3 regions of the Weizmannia acidilactici genome follow, and region 2 is predicted to be linked to each of the others. Evidence: riboswitches for the same ligand, from Rfam matches in the RefSeq annotation. Region 2 holds a riboswitch; each other region holds the start of a gene.

Region 1 (7,706 bases), on a different contig from region 2:
CGCAACAAACATCGCTATGATAAAAACATGTTTACCGAAAACCCTGCCGCCGGGCCGATCCGGTTTGTCCGGCTGCCGGATTACAAATACCAGGCAAAGTATTTGGCGCAAAACATCGGGCTGCTGGAGAACTTTTTCGAAACGGCGGTTTTATACCGGAACAACACATCATCGATTGCCTTGATTAACGAGTTTGACCGGGCCGGAATCCCTTTTTACATGAAAGATGCCGATAACCGGTTTTTCTCCCACTGGGTTGTGCAGGATATTTTAAATATGATGCGCCTCACGTTCACGGACAAACGGGCAGACATTCTCGAACAGGTCCATTCGAAACTGAACGGCTACATCACAAAGCAGCAGTTGGAAGCGGTGAAAAGAATCCGCAACAACAAATCTGTTTTTGATAATTTAATTCAATATGCGCCGCTCAAAGCGTATCAGAAGAAACAAATTTTGGAAGTCAAAGAGACGCTCCGGCAGATGAACGGCATGCCGCCGCTTGATGCGATCAAAGTGATCCGGGGCAGGCTCGGATATGAAAAGGCGTTGGAAAATTTATGTAAGAAGTTTGGTTTCAGGAAAGATTACTTGATCGGCATTTTAAACACGCTCGAAGAAATCGCCGATACGCTTTCGACGATGGAGGAATTTGCCGCCCGCCTCAAGCATTTGGAACAGGTTTTAAAAATGGCTAAATTGAAAAAGGGGAAAAATGCCGTCACGCTCTCGACATTTCACAACTCAAAAGGCCTTGAATTTGAAAACGTGTATATGATTGATCTTGTAGAGGGGATCATCCCGGGTTCTGATGAGAAAGAGGACGAGCTTTTAATGGAAGAATCCGTCCGTCTTTTTTATGTTGCCATGACGCGCGCGAAAAAATCACTGGAAATGGTCAGTTATGAAAAGCGAAACGGGAATCAGATGATGGATTCGCGCTTCGTGTCGGCGATAAAAAAGATTGTGAGCGGCCGGAAAAAAACGACGAGAACCGGCAGCGTGGAGCGCAAGGTAAAAATGGTCGGGCTCGGCAAAGACACGGCCGAAATTCCTTACAATCCGAATGCGATCAAAGATGTATCGGCGTTTACGGTTGGCAAAAAAGTTAAGCACCGCGTCTTCGGCCACGGCGAAATACTCAGCGTGGATGGCGATACTTTGGAAATCCGGTTTGAAAAAAGAGTCGTAAAGCTATCCGCGGTGACATGTTTGAAGATGGGGCTGTTGGAGGAGGTTGATAAACTTTAACTAGGCGCCGGGACGCGAAAAAGTGGGAAAGGGAATTACGCTGAATACGGCGGAACTGAAGGTACTGCGGGATTTGCTGAATAAGATGAATTTGTAATTAATTTAAAGGTTGTTCCTAAAAGGGACGGCCTTTTTTCTATTCATGATGGGGTATTGGTATTTGCTTCATTTTGGAATAGAAATCAGCGGAAATCGGCGATATATCAGCGAAAAAGAGAAATATACCCGTGGACGGGGTTTTACATCCATATGGGAGTATGATCGATCGGTACCGCGAAATCAGCCCCTCTATTGCGTCAATTTCTACAGGCCGGCATGATATAATAAAAATCAGTTAACAGTGCAAGAGGTGAAACCCGTGTCCAAATCAAAAATTGTGATTGCTGCGGACTCCTTTAAAGGCAGCGCATCCTCTATGGAAGTGGAAAATTTTATCGAAAAAGGGATTAGAAGAGTGGCCGTGAATGTTGAGATTGTCAAAATTCCCATTGCCGATGGCGGGGAGGGGACCGTTGACAGCCTGGTGTCCGCCTGCAAAGGGAAATACGTATACGAAAAAGTAACCGGGCCGCTTGGAAACAAGGTAAAAGCAAAATATGGGATGCTCTATGGCAATACCGCGATTATCGAAATGGCGGAAGCTTCCGGATTACAGTATGTCGACAAAACAACGATGAATCCATTTAAAACGACCACTTACGGAACAGGAGAATTGATCCGGTCGGCGCTCGGCCGTGGCGCAAAGACAATTTATGTGGGGCTCGGCGGCAGTGCGACCAATGACGGCGGGGCCGGTATGGCGGAGGCGCTCGGCGTATCATTCAAAGACAAGAAAGGCCGCGAAATCCGGCTCGGAGCTGAAGGAGTTAACGAAATCGAGACAATTGATGTTTCTCATTTGGATCCGCGTTTTGCGGATGTTGAAATCATCGGGCTCACGGATGTCACCAATCCGCTTTGCGGCAAAAATGGCGCTTCTTTTATTTACGGGCCGCAAAAAGGTGCGAAGGCAGAAGATTTGCCAATGTTGGACGGTATTCTTTTCCGCTATGCCGAAAAAATAAAAGAACAGCTGGGCATGGACGTTGCCGATGCAAAGGGGGCCGGCGCGGCGGGCGGTCTCGGTGCCGGCTTGCTCGCTTTTTGCGGGGCGAAACTGGAACGCGGCATTGCAAAAGTGCTTGAATTGGTGAATCTGGAACAGCATGTAAAAGATGCTGATCTTGTCATAACGGGAGAGGGAAAAATAGATAACCAGTCGGTGAACGGAAAAGCGCCAATCGGAGTCGCGCAGCTTGCCAAAAAATACGGTATACCGGTCATTGCTGTTGCAGGCAGCGCCGACGATGATCTGCAGGCGGTTTACGAACACGGTATAGATCTGGTCATTGATGCTGTGCCAAAACCGGTAGCATTGAACGAAGCAATTGCAAATGCTGAAAAACTGATTACGAACGCCGGAGAAACGGCGTACCGGGCGTTTTGTTTGGCAAAACGTGCAGAAAAATAGTCCATGCCTGCTTCGACTTGCAGCCGTTCCGAAAAGAAGCAATGCCGTTTTTGAACTAAAAAAGCCATCAGGATATTATGCTGATGATGGCAAAGGATCAAAATGGGGACCGTAAAGCACATTTTACTTTTTGTGGGATATCTTTCGGGCAGGATCGTATCCCATCGATTTTTTAAATGCGGCAACGGCTTCCTCCATCTCCGGTGGTTTATTTTTAGTGGAAATCAAGCGTGCGGCCTGTCCCCCGCTTCCTCAAGTCATGGTTTGCCATTTTTTCAAGTGCTTTAATCGGTACCTTTTCGATCGTACAATCCTCTCCATCAAATTAAGTTTCTTTATTGTGGGGAATTCTTTTTGAATTGAAAATAAGAAAAATCGGACAAATTTTTGCAACCTGTCCGATTCTATCCGCTCTATTCTGCAACTTCTACACCAGGCACGGCCCGTTTATGTTTTCTTGCTGTATAGAAAATCAGGATTCCCCAAATCACAACAATTGCCGTATAGATGATGGTGTACCAGCTGCTGTCCGCATTGGCCAGTTTCAACAAAGTTTGGACATTACTGAACACAATCATGCCGCTTACAATCACGGCAAGCAAATGAGCCGGCATGATTTTGACAAGATAAGCTGCGATCGGCGCTGCGATCAGCCCACCCAACATCAGGGCAATCGTCCAGAGCCAGTTGATCTGCATGGCACCGAGGGATAAAAGAAAGCCGATGCTGGAAGCAAGAGAAACGGCAAATTCACTTGTATCCACCGAACCGATAACTTTCCGGGGTTCAATGTCATTCCTTGACAGCAATGCCGGCGTTGCAATCGGCCCCCATCCGCCGCCTCCGGTTGCATCGAAAAACCCTGCAACAAAACCAAGCGGAATAAAAAATGCATTGGATCGCGATTTCTTTCTGATTTTCAGAGTTCCGTGCGCATTGATTAAAAACCGGACGAGAATATAGATGCCCAGTGCAATAAGGAAAATGGAGATATAAGGTTTTAACGTACTTGCCGGAAGATGGCTGAGTACAGTCGCCCCAAGAAAAGCACCAACAGCCCCCGGAACAACCAATTTCCATATAATACCTTTATCGACATTTCCAAACTTCATATGGGAGACGCCGGATGCCGCCGTTGTAAAAACCTCCGCCAAATGTACGGAAGCCGACGCAACAGCCGGCGCAATCCCGAATGCCAGCAGCAGTGATGTCGAAGTGACCCCATAACCCATCCCGAGGGATCCGTCCACCAGCTGTGCGGCAAGACCTACAAGTGCTAAAACAATTAACTTTTGCATTGTCAATTTCCCCGCTTTCTTGACCGTATAATATTTGGTAATTCTGCCTGTTTAATAATTTCCAGCGTCAGCCTTTCGATAAAATCAGCCCCTTTCGATCAAGTGAAGTATTGCGCATAGGAGGGGCGGAAATTGGAAGAAAGAAAATTTGTACGCCAATTTACAAAAAAATCTTTCCGCCATTACGGAAAGACAGCGTTTTATGTATTTCGCTTATCTTCCAAAATGGTCCCCATTTTGCTGGACTTGGCACCTTACCGTGTGCTGGCAGGTTGTCGGACTTCATTGGGCCAGGTCCCTCCGTCACTCTTGATAAGTCTGTTGTTATGTCAATTTTATCAGAAAGTTGGTAAAAGTCAATGGAATTATTGTAAGTTTTTTTATCGGATTTATATGAAAGGTGAAGTTTGCTTACTTTTCCCCTATATAAGAACAGAAAAAAGCCCCATAAGATTGCAATCTATCTTATGGGGAAAGTTTATTTTGTATACCGGTTCGCATAGCACGAGGCCACAAATGCATCCGGCTTGATTTTCGGCTCCACGCCCATGGATTCCATGCGCGCGACCATTTCATTTACGAAATTGCTCGTTTTGTTCCGCCTGCCTGCGCCGATATCGATATGGCCTTCCATTGTAAAAGAGGCGCCTTCGTACAAATAAGGCAGAATAATATCGATCAGTTCGTTCTTTTTTTCTTCCGTAAACAGAGCGACAATTTCCTCGGTTAAAGATAATTCCAGCGAAATCCGTTCGTGCAAATGGTCCATTCTTCTCGGTACAACCGTTTTCCGGATGCAGGCCCATACACCGTGCCGTTCCTGCTGAATGACAATGCCGGTAATGAATAATGTGTACGTTCTGTGCACTTGTGAATCCGTCCCGACCATTAGGCGGTAATTGCCTTTCGGGTCGAGTTTCATAAAAGCGGCAATATGGAAAAATACTTCTTCGAATGACATATTTTTTTCCTGGAGGTTTTGAAACGACAACTTCATCTCTGCACCACCCATGGCCTTTTCCTTTATTATATGAAAGGCTTTTGTGATGTTGCAGCAAAAAGCTTTATTCAGCCGTTTCTTTTACCCGGAGAGACAAGGCAATCAGCACGGCTAAAATGATCAGGCATACGGTTGTTCCGATTTTACTGCTTCCGCCCAATAAAAATGCCAGAAAAATCCCCGCCAATGCCAAAAACGCAATCCAAGTTACAAACGGATATCCTTTTACGTGGAATGCCGGCCGCTTTTTATATGATTTCCGGAGTTTTAGCTGCGCCCCGCAAATAGCCATCCAGACAAGCAGCACGGTAAAGCCCGGGATCGCCATCAGATAGCTGATTACTTGGTCTGGTGTGAGATATGCCAAAACAATGCCGGCCAGGATAAACAGGGCGGTCAACAAAATACCGCTGTGCGGGATGCCTTTTTTGGAAATTTTTAGAAAAGCCCGCGGCGCTTCGCCGGACTGCGCCATGTTAAACAATGTCCTTGATGTGGCATAGATGCCGGAATTGGCTGCAGAAAGAACGGCAGTCAGCAGCACAAAATTCATAACATGTGCGGCAGCCGGAATGCCGGTGCTGCTAAAAACCTGTACAAATGGGCTTTCTGCGGATGAAACCTGATTCCACGGGATAATGCCGCAAATGATCAAAATCGGCAAAATGTAAAACAGCATCACACGCACCACGGTTTGCTTAATCACCTGCGGCAGCACTTTTTCACTGTTTTTTGTTTCCGAAACGGTCACGCCGATCAGTTCAGCCCCGCCGTAGGAAAACATGACGACAAGAAAGGCGCTGAACGTCCCGCCAAAGCCGTGCGGGAAAAAACCGCCGTGCGCGGTATAGTTGGACAAAGTGGAAGATGTCCCGGGGAATAAACCGAATAAAATAAGCCCGCCGAGCAAAATAAACGCGATCAGCGTAATGATTTTAATGCCGGCAATCCAAAATTCAAACTCGCCGTAATATTTGACTTCGATTAGATTGATCCCGATAATGAACGCGGCGCAAATAAAACTGAGCTGCCAAAGCGGCACGCCCGGGAACCAGTATTTCAAAAAACTGCCGGCCGCAATCAGTTCAACCACCGTGACAATAACCCAGTTAATCCAGTAAAGCCAGCCGATAATAAAGGAAATCCGGCTGCCGAACGCTTTATGGATCAGGTTTTGAACGTTCAGGCCCGGGTACACAAGCGCCATTTCCCCCAGCGCCAACATCACGATAAACAGAAGCACACCCCCGATGAAGTAGGCGAGGGCGACACTCGGACCTGCCAGGCTGACTGTATCCGAACTTCCTTTAAAAATGCCTGTCCCAATCATTCCGGCCAATGCGATAAATTGGACATGCCTTGGTGACAGGCCTTTTTGCAAATGCTGTTGATTTTTTTCCATATCTATCAATCTCACTTTTCACTTTTTTCATTGAACGCTTTTAAGTGTTAAAGCATCGTATTCTATTTTAACAGAAAAAAAGTAATTTTAATATACTCTTCATATGGTAAAAAAACCTGCGCATTCCCCTTTGCGCAGGTGGCAGGTGCGATGCTTATTTTTTGTCAAACCCCTGGCTTTGTACATAATTTTTCATATAAGCGCGGGCCGGTTCTTTGAAGAACTGCGCCATTTGGCCTGTCCAAGTGTCGCTCCGTTTGCCGTTTGTACGCTCGGTGTAATATTGCGAGATTGTTTCGTTATATTGCTGCAGCTGTTTTTTCAGCAAATTTTCGTCGTTTGGGTATTCTTCTTCAAAATAAATGTTTTCAACCGGCATGCGCGGTTTTTTCCCGGATGGGTTGGCCGGATAGCCGATTGTCATCGCAAATAACGGAAGAACATATTTTGGGATACGGAGCAGCTCCGAAACTTCCGGCAAGCGGTTGCGTAACCCCCCGACATAGCAGATGCCAAGCCCCATTGATTCTGCAGCGAGCGCGGCATTTTGCGCGGCCAATGCGGTGTCGATGAGCCCGACCATAAACTTCTCCGTTGTTTGTAGCGCCTCCGATACATCTACACCTTCCATTTCGGCAGATAGCTCGTGTTTATGGAAATCAGCACAGAAAATGAGAAGATGCCCGCATGTTTCCACATGCCGGTTCCCGGTCAATTCAGCAAGTTTTTTCTTCCGCTCCGGATCTTTTATGCCGAGGATCGTATAGGCTTGGACAAAATGCGATGTCGCCGCCGCCTGCGCGCTCTGGACGATCAGGCGGATTTGATCATCCGAAAGCGGCCGGTCTTCATATTGGCGGATTGAACGGTGGTTGAGGATCGTTTCAATGACTGAATTCATATTCGAACACTCCTGTCTAGAATGGGCTTAAATTTTACTATAGCACAGGAAAAAACTTCCCGCATGAAAGGTGCTTATGTCCATTTATAGGATGGTCATGCTGCGCCAAAAATAAAATAATTTTCTTTCGGTTTGAAAGCGTTATAATAAAAGAAAAGGTTTCAAGAAATGCAGCTTCGGGCAAAGTAGAAATGGAGCCTGCCCGCAGTGCATAGCGATATGGAGGGACGCGCCATGAAAAAAATCTTGAATGATCCGAAAAATGTGGTGGACGAAATGCTCAACGGCTTTGTGTATGCCAATGAAGGGAAAGTGGAACGGATTGAAGGGACGGGTGTGATTTA
Region 2 (7,706 bases):
GATTTGACAAATACGGCAATCCGCGTCAATAAAATAATGGCCGTAATGATGCCGATGATGATGCTGATCTTAAATTTTTCCACAATTGCGATTGTCTGGTTCGGCGGGCACCGTATTGACAGCGGGGCGATGGAAGTCGGCGATTTGATGGCGTTTATCCAATATGCAATGCAAATCATGTTTTCATTCATTATGCTGTCGGTAATGTTTATTATGATTCCTCGTGCGTCCGTATCGGCGGGGCGGATCCGGGAAGTGCTCGATTTGAATACAAAAATCATCGATCCTAAAGAGCCAAAGCAGGCAAATGAAAACTTGTCCAGAACGATTGTGTTTGACAATGTGGCGTTCCGTTATGAAAATGCCGAACAGCCGGTGCTATCCAATATTTCGTTTCAGGCCGGTCCGGGTGAGGTAACGGCTATAATCGGCGGGACAGGATCGGGGAAGTCCACTTTACTGAACTTGATTCCAAGGTTTTATGACGTAACAGAAGGCAGGATTTTAATCGACGGGACAGATATCCGCGAGATGAAGCAGGAAGATTTGCGTAAAAAAATCGGGTTTGTTCCGCAAAAAGCGGTTCTGTTCTCGGGCACGATCGCGGAAAATATTCGCTACGGCAATCAGCAGGCAACAGATGCCGAAGTGGAGCACGCCGCAGAAGTTGCGCAGGCCGCCTCTTTTATAAAAGAAATGCCGGACGGGTTCCAATCAGTGATTTCCCAGGGTGGCACGAACGTTTCCGGCGGGCAGAAGCAGCGCCTGTCGATTGCCAGAGCGCTCGTGAGAAAAGCGGAATTTTATTTGTTTGATGACAGCTTTTCGGCGCTCGATTTTAAAACGGATGCCGCTTTGCGCAGGGCGCTCAAAAAGGAGACGGGAGAATCTTGCGTTTTGATCGTGGCACAACGGGTGAGTACGGTAATGGATGCGGATCGGATTATTGTGCTTGATGAAGGGAAAATTGCCGGGATCGGGACGCACCGCGAACTGCTGGAAACTTGCGGCGTTTACCGCGAAATTGTTTCATCCCAACTGGCAGAGGAGGAATATGCATGAGCGGGGAAACGAAACAAACGCCTCCTGTAAGAAGGGGCCCGGGCGGCCACATGATGGCAGGCATGCCTGCGGAAAAGGCGAAAGATTTTAAAGGTACGCTCAAACGGCTTTTAACGTATTTAAAACCGCAATGGCTGCGGCTTGTGACGGTGCTTTTTACGGCAATTTTAAGCGTCATTTTTACGATTGTCGGGCCGAAAATTATGGGGAAGGCGACAACAAAACTGTTTGAGGGTATGGTCATGAAAATGAAAGGCGTTCCGGGTGCCTATATTGATTTTGATTATATCGGCAAAATTCTTATTTGGCTGGTCGGGTTTTATGTGATCAGCTCGGTCTTTAGTTTTATTCAGCAATATGTGATGGCTGGTGTTGCGCAAAAAACGGTGTACCAGCTGCGTAAAGATGTCGAAGAAAAGCTGGCGCGGCTGCCGCTGAAATATTATGACGCCCGTCAGCACGGGGAAATTTTAAGCCGCGTCATCAATGATGTTGATAATATCAGTTCGACGCTGCAGCAAAGTTTGACGCAGCTGATCACATCGCTTGTGACGATTATCGGTGTCATTGTAATGATGCTATCGATCAGCCCGCTCATGACGCTGATTGTGTTGCTGACGATCCCGCTCAGCATCTTGGCGACGGCGTTTGTGGCGAAGCAATCGCAAAAACATTTTATCAGGCAGCAGCGGGCGCTCGGAGCGGTCAACGGCCATGTTGAGGAAATGTACACGGGCCACCAAATTATCCGCGCTTTCGGCCATGAAGAAAAAACGATTCGCAAATTTGAAGAACTGAATGATAAGCTGTATGAATCAGGCTGGAAGGCGCAATTTATTTCCGGGACAATGATGCCGCTAATGAATTTTGTCAACAATATCGGCTATATGTTTGTCGCTGTTGCCGGTGGCATTCTTGTCACAAAAAACAAGATTGAAGTCGGCGATGTGCAGGCGTTTATCCAGTATTCGCGGCAGTTCTCACAGCCGATTACACAAACGGCCAACATTGCGAATATCATCCAGTCGACGATTGCTTCTGCAGAACGCGTATTTGAAATTTTGGACGAATCGGAAGAAGTGCCGGATGCAAAAGATGCGAAAATACTTGCCCGTCCAAAAGGCGATGTCGTTTTCGACCATGTCCGCTTCGGCTATAAAAACGGCGAGCCGGTCATCGGCAATATGAATATTAATGTCAAGGCCGGCCAGATGGTGGCAATCGTCGGGCCGACCGGTGCAGGGAAAACGACACTGATCAATCTGCTGATGCGGTTTTATGAACTGGACGGCGGCAAAATTACCATTGATGGGATCGATATCCGCGATCTTAAGCGGGATAATTTGCGGACGACATTCGGGATGGTGCTTCAGGATACGTGGCTGTTTAACGGCACGATCCGCGACAATATCGCTTACGGCCGTGAAAATGCTACGGAAGAGGAAATCATCCGGGCAGCAAAAGCGGCGCATGCCGACCATTTTATCCGCGTGCTGCCGGACGGCTATGATACGGTGCTCAATGAAGAAGCAACAAATATTTCCCAAGGGCAGAAGCAGCTTTTGACTATTGCCCGCGCGATTCTCGCCGACCCTGCAATTTTGGTTTTGGATGAAGCAACAAGCAGCGTTGATACGAGAACGGAAGCCGCAATCCAAAAGGCGATGGCCCACCTGATGAAAGGGCGCACGAGTTTTGTTATCGCCCACAGGCTGTCGACGATCCGCGATGCCGATTTGATACTTGTGATGAACCACGGCGATGTGATCGAACAGGGTACCCACCAGTCCCTGCTTGAAAAAGGCGGCTTTTACGCTGATCTTTATTACAGCCAGTTTGCGGCAGGAAGGCAGATTGGTTAAAAAGTTACTTCAGGATATAATGAAAACGGGGCTGTCCCAAAAGTTGGTTAACTGACTTAGGGACATCCCTTTTTCATGCAATGTAAAAATTATCAGAGATTGTTGATGATCGCGAAATTCACTCGCTTTCCTCACGCGTCGTGAGCCTCCTCGCTCGTCCCTCAAGCGCACTGGGTCTCTTCTTGCTCGCTTTTCCCGCAGGAGTCTCGTGAATTTTGCGATCATTATCAAACTACTTTTCAGTGCTTTGGGACAGCCCCTTTTAGTCTGAAAAACAGCATAAACGAACATGCATCGCCGGGCTGTCTTTCTTTAAAATCAGAATCTGATGATTTAATCATCAATACAGGAATGTCTGAATGTTGGACAACGTAATGGCTGACGCTGCCAAGGAATTCCTTAATGCCGCTTCATCCCCTGCTTCCCATGGATGATCAGGTCGCATTATAGGAAGAATTATATTTAATCGTACCGGCAAACCACCGTCTGGCCGGGATCGAGGAAATAGATTTAATAGAGGTGGCAGACGAACCGTTTATTCTTTTTAAGGATGACACTGCACTTCGAGAGGTCATTGATAAACTATGCGTTGAGGCGGGTTTCGAACCAAAGGTGGCCTTTGAAGGATTGGAGGAACGAACTGTCGCAGATCTTGTTGGAGCTGGTTTAGGTGTAGCGCTTATTCCGTTTATCCCCGATGTGAATGAAAGTAAAATCTCAGTCATACGGGTACGAAATCTCCAATGCTCCCGCAGAATTTACATGGTGTGGAAAGCGGAAGGCTATATGTCCCCGGCAGTTACATCTTTTAAGAACTTTATCATTAAAAATCTGTAAATCGTTTTAAGCTGACGGATCATAAAGCGGTGTAGGATGACAAATTCAAAGTTTTGTAGTATGATTAATATGACAATTGAAAATTCTTATCAAGAGTGGCGGAGGGAATGGCCCAATGAAGCCCGGCAACCGCAGATGTCTATCTGAAAGGTGCTAATTCCAGCAGGATTGATTCCTGAAAGATAAGAGGCGTTTGATTGAAAACTTCTTCTTATCGGGGAAGTTTTTTTTCATACATACACAAAGGAGAGGAACAACAGATGAAATACGGCTTTTGGCTGCCGATTTTTGGCGGATGGCTGCGGAATGTTGAGGATGAAAACATGCTGCCGACGTTTGATTACGCGAAAACAGTGACCCAGTCTGCTGAAAAATGGGGATATGACACGACTTTAATCGCAGAACTCTACTTAAATGACATAAAGGGACCTGAAAGCGATTCGCTCGAAGCATGGTCGACGGCTGCTGCACTCGCAGCTGTTACGGAAAAAATCGAAATTATGGCAGCAGTCCGCCCCGGTTTCCACAATCCGGCCGTTACCGCAAAAATGGCGGCAAACATTGACCGCATCAGCAACGGCCGCTTTACCTTAAATGTTGTTTCAGCATGGTGGGAAGGCGAAGCGAAGCAGTACGGCGGCATTTTCACCGCCCATGATGAGCGCTATGACATGACGGAAGAATTTGTGGATGTGCTGAAAGGAATGTGGACAGAAGAGACGTTTTCGTATGACGGCCGTTTTTACAAAATTGAAAATGCGCATCTTGCGCCAAAACCGGTGCAAAAGCCGTATCCGCGTCTTTATGCGGGTGGGGAAAGCGAGCGTGGCAAGCAGGCAATTGTGAACGGTTGTGATGCTTACGTGATGCACGGCGGCACGGTGGAAGAACTGCGCGCCAAAATTGCGGACATGAAAAAGCGACGTGAAGCGGCAGGCAAAAAACCGTTTGAATCGTTCGGCATGGCGGCTTATGTGATTTGCCGCGATACGGAAGAAGAAGCGCAGGCGGAACTGGCCCGGATTACGGATGTAAAGGAAACGAGCGGGTATGCCGGCTACAAAGATTTTGTCAGCAAATCGCAACTTGAGCAGCAAGTAAAATTGTATGATTATTCCGTCTCCAACCGCGGGTTGCGGCCGAATTTAATTGGCACGCCCGAGCAGATTGCTTCCCGCATCAAGGAATTTGAAGATGCCGGTGTTGATTTGCTGTTGTTGCAGTTTTCCCCGCAACTGGAAGAGATGGAACGTTTTTCAAAACAAGTCATGCCGTTATTGGAATAAACAAAAACTGGAAAATAGGAGGAAACTGCGTGGCTAAGATTTATGTTTTGCATGAAAATCAGGAATGGACGGACCATTTGGTAAAGAGGTTCGAAGAATTGGGCCTGCCTTATGAGCTTTGGTTCTTGGATGAAGGGACGGTGGATCTGACTTCGGAGCCGCCGGAAGGGATTTTTTTCAGCCGGATGAGCGCTTCCTCACACACGAGGGAACATACCTATGCCCCTGAACTGACATCGGCCGTTTTGGCTTGGCTCGAGCGACACGGGCGCCGGGTCATCAACGGTAGCAGCGCGCTCCGGCTTGAAGTGAGCAAAGTGAACCAGTATATGGAACTGGAGAAATACGGGATCCGCACGCCGAAAACGATTGCCGCGGTCGGAAAGAAACAAATGATCAAAGCCGCAGAAAAACTTGGGGCCTCTGCTTTTATCACGAAACATAACCGCGCGGGCAAAGGACTCGGCGTCCAGCTTTTTCATTCGGTTGATGCGCTCAAGGAGTATGTTGAAAGTGATGTGTTTGAAGAACCGCGGGACGGCGTGACACTTGTGCAGGAATACATTGAATCACCGGAGCATTACATTACCCGCTGCGAATTCATCGGCGGAAAATTTGTGTACGCGGTCCGGGTGGATACGTCGGGAGGTTTTGAACTCTGCCCTGCCGATGCCTGCCAAATCGGCGGCCTGTTCTGCCCTGCCGGCGAGGAAACGGAACAAAAACCGAAGTTCCAAATTATTGACGATTTTAACGAGCCGATTATTCAAAAATACGAAGAACTACTGCGCGGCAACGGGATCAAGGTTGCGGGCATTGAGTTTATCCGCAATGCGGACGGCGAAATTTTTACGTACGACATCAATACGAATACAAATTATAATTCCGATGCCGAAGCGGCTGCGGGAAAATACGGCATGCTTGAATTGGCCAAGTTTTTGCGGGCGGAACTGGAAAATGTTTATGTGCAAAACTAAAAGAAAGGTCCCCCGAAAACTGGGCACATGGCTTTTGGGGAACCCTTTGTGTCTATAAAGGATTCAATGTAGTTTTAAAATTGGTGTATTGTTTTTCCTTAGTCGGTTGAAGGACAAAACTAACGATGCCGTCCCATAAATTGTCCTTCATACCTTACACCAACAAAATCACTACAAAATAAACCGCCATGGCAACAAGGCCGATCGGGAGCCCGAATCTGGCCCATTCCCGGCTTGTGATCCGCAGTTTTCCGGCGGAGATGATATTCGGGATATTGCCCGGCACGAGCATCCCGCCGCTGATCAGCAGTCCGAGTAAAATGGCCTGGACGGTTCTATTCGCCATTTTCGAACTGATCTCGGCAGCTGCCAATGTTGCATTGTCGAGCACAGCCGAAATCATATTGATCCAGTACAAAATAAACGGGCTTGAATCAAGCAGGAAACGGTTGATGAGCGGTTCAAACCCCGCCCCGAGCAGCGTCAGCCCCATGACAAACAAGTAAATTTTCACCGTCCGCAAAACGATATCCACATACGATTCACGGTTGTGCGCACTTTGAAGCCCCAATTCCGAGCTTTCCGGTTTAATCACCACCGCAGCCAAGATGCCGAAAATTAAAATAGCTGAAATCACTTCCGGCCCGATCAGGCGGATTAGATAAAAAAAGTCCTCGTTTAACTTGCTGATCGCAAGGGTCGAAAGTGGCTCGCCAATCGGGGTAAGCGCGGCGCCGAGCCCGATGGAAAAGCAGGAATACACCACCAGCTGTGTTTCCGATTTCCGGTCGAGCCGCAGGACGCTGACGATGACCACTAAAATCAAAGCAGAAATAATGGCGGTCACCACACTTGAAAGCAGGCCTAAAATGATCACAATCAGTGCAGCCAAAAGCGGAAACGGCATTACACGGTTAATGGCGGAAATGATTTTTTCAAGTGGCTTTTCCAGCCAGCGGAACAATAAGCCGGCAATGAACACCGCAATTGTAATTTTAACGGGATCCTCCAAAGCTTTTATGATCAGCGGCTTGTCCAGCACACCGCCGGCAATGGCCGCGACCCATCCCATAATAAATAAAAAAACTTCCAAATTGCGCTCGACAAGCGGCGCGAAAAAAGGCAAAAACAATACGAGCACCAATATGACGATTAATGCGGCAATCATCAGCTCATCCCTTTCTATAACCCAAAACATATGTTAATTGTACCATAAAAAATTTGGGCACGATTTTGCCCCCATTCCATGTTCCATCATAGGACAACTCACATTCCGGGGTATTTGCCTATATACTAATACAGCCGAAAAGAAAAAATTGCACGGTATAGCGGCTTATAAGCATCAATGCCGCAAAACCGGAGAAATTCAGGAAGGGTGAGCCGGAATGTGCGGAATAACCGGATGGGTCGATTTTCAAAAAGATTTGCGGAGTGAAATCGAAACGGTAAAAAAAATGACGGAAACATTAAGCAAACGGGGTCCGGATGACACCAATATATGGCTTTCACCGCATGCGGCATTCGGCCATAAGCGGCTTGTCGTCGTTGATCCTTTATGCGGCGTCCAGCCGATGACGCGCCAAAAGGGCGGAAACACGTATACGATTTGTTATAACGGCGAATTGTATAATACGGAAGATTTGCGTGCGGAGCTTTTGAAAAAAGGTTACACCTACCGGGGG
Region 3 (7,706 bases), on a different contig from region 2:
GTTGGCAAACCGCAGCCACTGCCGTATAAAAAGAAAGTTGTGCAGAGCGGGATTTTTAAAGCACCGCAGGACGGCCCGGTTTTTTTAGCAAAAATCAATTTTGAGGGCGACGAGCAGGCGGATATCGTCCATCACGGAGGCGAAGACAAGGCGGTCTGTGTCTATATTGCTGACCATTTTCCTGTATGGGAAAAAAAGTTCAACCGCACGTTTGAACCCGGGGCGTTCGGCGAAAATATTACACTTTCCGGGCTGACGGAAGCGGATATACATATCGGGGATGTTTTTCAAATGGGGGAAGCGGTTGTACAAGTGTCCCAGCCGCGTGAACCGTGCTATAAAATTGCGGCAAGATACGAATTGGATCGTTTTCCGGCTGATATCATAGAAACCGGCTATACCGGCTTTTACATGCGCGTCTTGAAAGAAGGCTTTGTCCAAAAAAATGATCGGTTCATTTTGCTGGAAAAAGGGGAAAAGCAGCTTTCCATTTTGTATCTCAATCAAATCAGATATCATGATAAGACGAATTATGCTGCGATGGCGGAAATTTTAAGCGTAGAAGCGCTGGCCGAAGCTTGGCGGAAGCCGTTTCGGAAATTATTGTATCAACAATAAGTGGAGAGGAAAACGATCTGTTGGACATTAAAATTCTTGATGATTTTTCACAGGCAAATTTGGATGAAATGGTAGAAATCTATCAATCTGTCGGCTGGAATAATCATACGAAAGCGATCATTACACAGGTTTTTCAAGCAATGTGACTGCATTGGCGTCGGAGCAGGATTGTCGGTTTTGGCCGGGCACTGTCAGACTGCGTTTTTAATGCTGCCATTTACGATGTCGTCGTACACCGCGATTTTCAAGGCCGCGGCGTCGCAAGGTACATCATGGAATATTTGCTTCGTGAACTGCGCGGTGTTTCCTGCGTCCATTTGATCTCCACCATCGGGAAATGAAGCATTTTACCGAAAATTTGGCTTTAAAAAAATTAAAACCGGTATGGCGCATTATCTTCGTGAAAGCTTGGCGGACGAGTATTTGGAATAACCTTACATGAAAGGGGAGAAAGCACATCCAAATTATGGCCGAAAATAAAGTTTTACACACGGGTCATCCAATCCGCTATACGCATGCCAAAACAGATTCTGATCGGATTTGCTTCATGTTCTCCGGCGACGGGTATACATACGAAAAACCGCTCCTTTACTATGCTACGATGGTGATGTTGGAAAACCGTATCGATGTTGTCCAGATCCATTACGCGTATGAAGCCGATCTGCTGAAAAAGCCGCTTGAGGACGTTACGGAAACGCTTATGGCTGACATTGATACGGTGATCGAAGAAGTGCTCCAAAACGGGGAATATCAAGATAGTGTTTTTCTCGGAAAGTCGCTCGGGACGATTTCCATCGCGAATGCACTGATGAAAAGGCAGGGTTTTTCCGGTTCGAAAATTTTGCTTACACCGCTGTTAAATATTGTACCGGTTTTTGAATCGCTTTTGAAAAGCGGACATGCCGGCCTGCTCGTGATCGGGGATCAGGACCTGCATTTTGATATTGACAAAATTGAACAGCTGCGCCAAACCCGTTTTCAAATCGAAGTGATCCCGAACGGCAACCATTCTTTGGAAATCGGCGAATTTGATACGCCAGCGTCCATTTCTGCTTGGCCAATATAATGGAAAAAATAAAAGAAGCAGTGCATGAAGCATGCATTGCTTCTTGAAGGCGGCTAAATGTACTTTTCTAAAATGATTTTGGCTCTTTCGTCCAAATTGTAGGCAGTTGTTTAAGCGAAAAATATTTTAGGTGTAAGCTCTCGCCGTCTTCCATGGCCAATTCGCCTGTGGCCCCTTCAGCGATCTAAACGCCGATGACATTGTTATTTCATCTCTGTTTGGATACCGGAAATATAATTCTTTTCCGGGCAACAGATCAACAAACCGAAAAGATGCTTTCGCGCAGGCCGGTTTCCTCATACAATGCGCGGGCTTTCCGTTTCTTCAAAACTTTCACCTATTTCCATCGCACCCGCCCGGAAACTCCATTCTTTTGTATCGGAGCGGAACTGGAATAACATCTCGCGCTTTTCGTTCATGACAATGACGGTTGAGCCGGCGAAAATAATTGGTATGCTTACAATAAATTTTCTGGATTCTTTTACATATTCAGCCGTGATTGCCCACTCTTTCTAAAGTTTTTTTACCAACAGTATTTCATCCCGGATCGGTATTCTGTTGTCTGCAATAAGCGGGATCCCCGGCTTTCTTTTTCTTGCCTCTTCACCGGCATTTATAAACAATTGGCCAACCTGTAACCCTTTTTTTGGTAAAACTTCAGCGCATGCAAATTATCATTCGTTGTGATCAGTTTGATTTGCGAACATGATTTTTCTTTTTCCGCTTTTTCAACTTCCTTCAGGAGGGCGGATCCGACTCCTTTGTCTTCCACGATACTGTCCAGTGAGATCATCTCGCATTCGTTTTCTCTTATTATATAAGTAACTAAACCAATCATCTTGTTATCTTCGCTGACTGCGGCAAAACCATCCAGTTTGTCACATTTATATATGCCGCTTGAAATCACCATTTCCGAGCATCCCAATGTTTGGTAAAAAATGCACTTACAACAGCTTCCGGCATATCGCTTTTTGGAATGACATTCATTTTCCCACCCCATTATTTTTATAGCTTTAAGTTATTTTGATATTCCATTTCCCAACCGCTTTGCGGCAGGGGCTTTATCGGCAGCATGGTGCCCAGGAGCGCGATAACTGCACATCCAATAAAAATATAGCATATGGAATCTTACCTGTTGATGATCGCGAAATTTACGAGACTCCTGCGGGATAAGCGAGCAAGAAGAGCCCCCTCGTGCTAAGGTACGAGCGAGGAGGCTAGCGATGCGTGTGAAAAGCGGAAAGTGCGTGAATTTCTCGATCATCAACATTCTTCGATAAAAAAGGACCCCTAAGTCTGTTTACCGATTTTTGGGCCAGCCACGTTAGAGGAAAATTTTCCCGAAGAAATGGTTTTAAGAAGCTTTGTCAGGACCGTTCGAGCAAAATAAAACTCCTGAAACAGTCCTTAGAAGCTTTATAAAGACCATTTGAGTAACATTTCTGCTTAAAAGGGGCTTTTGGGCCGGCACCGGTAATGATGGCGGGAAGGCCGCGCCCGTTCCCGTGGGGTATAAACATCTTCCCATTAAATATTACCGAACTCTCAACAAAATTAAAAATGCCAACTGTATTTTTGCACATTATTTGGTACAATTATTAAAAAATGCGAGATGAATAAACATGGTTAATCAACTTTCATTAAAAGAACACTTAGAGCAGCTAGAAGAAAAATTATTACAGCCGGAAGTCCGGGGATCACGGGAAGAACTAAAAAAATTGCTTGCCGACAATTTTTTCGAGATCGGCAGTTCCGGAAAAATTTTATACAAAAACGAGGAAATCGGGGAAGAGGGAATCGGAAAGGTGGAAATGGTTTTGAGTGATTTTGAAATCCATCCCTTGTCCGAAGAAATTGTACTTGTGACTTACCATATTTTTAATAAAGAAAACGGGCAGCATTCCCTGCGCAGCTCGATATGGAAGCATACAGAAGGCAAGTGGAAGATGCGTTTCCACCAAGGAACGAAGACGGGTGATTCAAACTGACCATCCGAACCGCGGAACACAACATTTATAAGACAATTTCCAAATATGTTTTCGAAAAATAATTGACTATTGGGCAAATTAACTATATAATAGTTTTCAATGATTTCTAAATAATTTTTATTACTTCTTATCAAGAGAGGTGGAGGGAAGGGCCCTTTGAAACCTCGGCAACAGGTTGAAAAACACTGTGCCAATTCCTGCAGACATTTGTCTGAAAGATAAGAATAGTTGAATCGCGTGGATCGCAACTCTTCTTATCTTTCGGTAAGAAGGGTTTTTTAGTGGGATAGGCACAAAAACAAGGAGGTAGCTGTTACTGCAAATCCAAGTAAACATCCCTGTCTATTTGGATTAAGAATCGATAGATAACACAAACATACATATAAGGCATTGCGATAAAACAAGTTTGTGTGAGGTGGAAATCTTGCCATTAAGCGTACAAAACAGCCCATTTAGTAAAGAACAGGCAGAACAATTGAACCGATTGCTGGAAACCTTATCGGATCAGCAAAAATTGTGGTTGAGCGGTTATTTAACTTATCCGCTCGCTGAACAAGCGGCGAATGATACAGGTTCCGTTGCAGTTGCGGAAAAAACAGTGCAGCTTGCTACGAAAGAAGTTACGGTTCTTTACGGTTCAGAGACCGGAAATGCCCAGTCCCTTGCCGAAGAATTTTCCGCTAAGTTGAAAGAAAAACAGTTCAAAGTATCTTTTTCACCGTTGGATGCTGTAAAACCGAGAGATTTAAAGAATGCCAAACACCTGTTGATCATCACAAGCACTCAGGGAGAAGGGGATCCGCCGGACAACGCCTTATCTTTTTATGAATTGATCCACAGCAGAAAAGCCCCGAAACTGGATGGAGTCAAGTTTTCTGTATTGGCACTCGGGGACCAGTCTTATGAATTTTTCTGCAAAACCGGAAAAGATATCGACAAAAAATTGGAAGAGTTGGGCGGAGAACGGTTTTATCCGCGTGTTGATTGCGATGTCGATTATGAGGAATCGGCAGCGGAGTGGTTTGAAGGCGTTACAGGCGTGCTGGAGGCGTCCGAAAGCCTGTATCCAGCAGGCGGAGAGACTGCAGGGGCAGCTCCAAAAGCGCAGGAAACCGCTTTTTCAAAATCCAATCCATTCCATGCGGAAGTACTTGAAAATATCAATTTAAACTGGGAAGGTTCGAATAAAGAGACACATCATCTTGAATTGTCGCTTGAAGGATCAAACTTCACGTTTGAACCTGGGGACAGCATAGGGATCTATCCGGAAAATGAACCGGAACTGGTTGACCGGCTGATCCAAAAGCTGAACTGGAACCCTGAGGAACCGGTCACGATCAATAAAAAAGGCGATGTCCTGCCGATAAGGGAAGCTTTGCTTTACCACTATGAAATTACGAGATTAACAAAACCACTGCTCCAGCAGGCGGGAACGCTTTTCGAAAACAGCGCTTTGGCGACATTGCTCGAAAAGGAAGATGAGGCAAAAGCTTATCTTAACGGCCGTGATCTGGTCGATTTGGTGGAAGATTTCCCGCCGCAAAAAGTGAAACCGGAAGTTTTTGTGAAAATCCTCCGGAAAATGCCGCCGCGGCTTTATTCGATCGCAAGCAGTTATAAAGCGAATCCGGACGAAGTGCATCTTGTGATTGCCTTAGACCGGTTTGAGGCAAACGGAAGGCTGCGTTCGGGCGTCTGCTCCGGGCAAATTGCCGGCCGGGTTAAGCCGGGCGACCGCCTGCCGGTTTACGTCCACCGGAATCCGAATTTCAAACTCCCGGCTGACCAGGATGCGCCAATTATCATGATCGGGCCGGGCACCGGTGTCGCGCCGTTCCGTTCATTCTTGGAGGAAAGGGAAGCGGAAGGCATTACCGGAAGAACATGGCTGTTTTTCGGCGACCAGCATTTTTCGACCGACTTTCTTTATCAGCTCGATTGGCAAAACTGGATGAAAAACGGTGTGCTCGAGCGGATGGACGTTGCTTTTTCCCGCGACCAGGAGGAAAAAGTATATGTCCAGCACCGGATGTTTGAAAAGAGCAAAGATTTTTATGCGTGGCTGGAAGACGGTGCCTATGTTTATGTCTGCGGCGATGAGAAGCATATGGCTCGCGATGTCCATGAAGCTTTGATCGAAATTCTTGAAAAAGAAGGAAATATGACGAGGGAAGAAGCAGAAGGTTATTTAAAAGACATGCGCCAGCAAAAACGTTACCAGCGTGATGTTTATTAACAGAAAGGAGCAGAATAATGTCTGGTAAAAAACTTGATCCGCTTGAAACAATAAAAGAAAACAGCCGATTTTTAAGGGGAACAATTGCGGAGGGACTTAAAGACACTTTAACCGGCGCCATTTCGGATGACGACAATAAATTGCTGAAATTCCACGGCAGCTACCAGCAGGATGACCGCGATGTCCGCAATGAACGGCGCAAAAAGAAACTCGAGCCTGCTTACCAGTTTATGGTGCGGGTACGCATCCCGGGCGGCGTTGCGACACCGGAACAGTGGCTCGTAATGGATGAACTGGCCCATAAATACGGGAATGGAACGTTGAGAATGACTACGCGGCAGACTTTCCAAATGCACGGCATATTAAAAAAGAATTTGAAACAGGCGATCCGGGAAATGAACGAGGCGCTGATGACAACTTTGGCCGCCTGTGGGGATGTCAACCGCAATGTGATGTGCAATCCGAATCCATACCAGTCGGATGTGCATGCAGAAGTGTACGAGTGGGCGAAAAAAACGAGCGACCACTTGCTGCCGAGGACTTCCGCTTATCATGAAATTTGGCTGGAAGATGAAAAAATCATCGACACCAAAGAAAAGAACGATTCCGAACCGCTTTACGGCCCGACGTACCTGCCTCGAAAATTTAAGATCGGTTTTGCAGTGCCGCCTTCCAATGACGTTGATATTTTTTCACAGGATTTAGGGTTTATTGCCATCTTAAATGACGGTAAGCTGGAAGGGTTTAATGTCGCAGTCGGCGGCGGGATGGGGATGACCCACGGGGATCCGAAGACTTATCCGCAGCTTGCGCGTATCATCGGTTTCTGCGCGCCGAACCAGGTCATTGAAGTGGCGGAAAAAGTTGTATCCATCCAGCGCGATTACGGCAACCGCGCAAACCGGAAAAATGCGCGCTTCAAATATACCATTGATGCGCGGGGCCTCGACTGGATCAAAAATGAGTTGAATGAAAGGCTCGGTTGGGATCTCGGCGAAGCTCGCCCGTTCCATTTTGACCATAACGGAGACCGTTACGGCTGGATTAAAGGCGACGGGAAATGGCATCTTACGTTATTTGTCCAAAGCGGAAGGATCAAAGATTTCGACGGTTATCCGCTGATGACGGGACTGCGTGAAATTGCAAAAATCCATCAAGGTGAATTCAGGCTTACGCCGAACCAGAATGTCATCATTTCAAATGTGACAGATGAAATGAAAGGAAAAATAGATGAGCTGGTAGAAAAATACCATTTAACGGACGGCAAGCATTATTCCGCCCTCAGGAGAAATTCGATGTCCTGTGTGGCATTCCCGACTTGTGGCCTGGCCATGGCGGAATCCGAACGATACTTGCCGACACTGCTCGGAAAAATTGAGGAAATCTTGGATGATGCAGGATTGCGCGAAGAAGAAATCGTGATCCGGATGTCCGGATGCCCGAACGGTTGCTCACGTCCGGCACTAGCGGAGATTGCTTTTATCGGGAAAGCCCCGGGAAAATACAATTTGTATTTAGGCGGCAGTTTCACCGGAGACCGGCTCGCATGCCTGTACAGGGAAAACATTGGGGAAGAAGAAATCCTGGCTTCCCTCCGCCCGATCCTGCTGCAATACGCGAAAGAAAGGCAGGAAGGCGAGCATTTCGGCGATTTCGTCATCCGCGCCGGCTATGTCGAAGCCATCCATGACGGCCGCGATTTTCATAAAGCAACAGCATTGAACTGATAAGCATTTTCAAATACTGCGCTGAAGGCTTATGTCCTTGGCGCATTTTTTCGCTTTACAACTCTTATAAA

What was found. A riboswitch is a leader RNA that binds a small molecule or an ion and turns the genes downstream of it on or off. The one in region 2 is predicted to bind S-adenosylmethionine.
Region 1: it holds a riboswitch for S-adenosylmethionine, as region 2 does, so the genes downstream of both, GBH70_RS09455 (sulfite exporter TauE/SafE family protein) here and GBH70_RS10300 (LLM class flavin-dependent oxidoreductase) in region 2, are expected to answer to the same signal.
Region 3: it holds a riboswitch for S-adenosylmethionine, as region 2 does, so the genes downstream of both, GBH70_RS13150 (assimilatory sulfite reductase (NADPH) flavoprotein subunit) here and GBH70_RS10300 (LLM class flavin-dependent oxidoreductase) in region 2, are expected to answer to the same signal.

What each region holds. Positions count from the first base shown of each region.
Region 1 is NZ_BKZR01000022.1:4,263-11,968, forward strand. Features, by position in the region: gene GBH70_RS09445 (ATP-dependent helicase) at 1-1,251, shown strand, start outside; gene GBH70_RS09450 (glycerate kinase) at 1,610-2,761, shown strand; gene GBH70_RS09455 (sulfite exporter TauE/SafE family protein) at 3,175-4,059, opposite strand; SAM riboswitch class I at 4,270-4,378, opposite strand; gene GBH70_RS09460 (ribonuclease H-like YkuK family protein) at 4,538-5,056, opposite strand; gene GBH70_RS09465 (amino acid permease) at 5,124-6,461, opposite strand; gene nfsA (oxygen-insensitive NADPH nitroreductase) at 6,616-7,362, opposite strand; gene dhaK (dihydroxyacetone kinase subunit DhaK) at 7,597-7,706, shown strand, end outside.
Region 2 is NZ_BKZR01000025.1:18,205-25,910, forward strand. Features, by position in the region: gene GBH70_RS10280 (ABC transporter ATP-binding protein) at 1-1,062, shown strand, start outside; gene GBH70_RS10285 (ABC transporter ATP-binding protein) at 1,059-2,924, shown strand; partial or broken gene GBH70_RS17205 (universal stress protein) at 3,257-3,365, opposite strand; partial or broken gene GBH70_RS10295 (LysR substrate-binding domain-containing protein) at 3,387-3,761, shown strand; SAM riboswitch class I at 3,845-3,950, shown strand; gene GBH70_RS10300 (LLM class flavin-dependent oxidoreductase) at 4,022-5,047, shown strand; gene GBH70_RS10305 (ATP-grasp domain-containing protein) at 5,077-6,024, shown strand; gene GBH70_RS10310 (DUF1646 family protein) at 6,179-7,192, opposite strand; gene asnB (asparagine synthase (glutamine-hydrolyzing)) at 7,410-7,706, shown strand, end outside.
Region 3 is NZ_BKZR01000039.1:19,674-27,379, forward strand. Features, by position in the region: gene GBH70_RS13125 (MOSC domain-containing protein) at 1-618, shown strand, start outside; partial or broken gene GBH70_RS13130 (GNAT family N-acetyltransferase) at 639-1,050, shown strand; partial or broken gene GBH70_RS13135 (alpha/beta hydrolase) at 1,085-1,731, shown strand; partial or broken gene GBH70_RS13140 (GNAT family N-acetyltransferase) at 2,197-2,671, opposite strand; gene GBH70_RS13145 (nuclear transport factor 2 family protein) at 3,307-3,672, shown strand; SAM riboswitch class I at 3,797-3,897, shown strand; gene GBH70_RS13150 (assimilatory sulfite reductase (NADPH) flavoprotein subunit) at 4,097-5,908, shown strand; gene cysI (assimilatory sulfite reductase (NADPH) hemoprotein subunit) at 5,926-7,635, shown strand.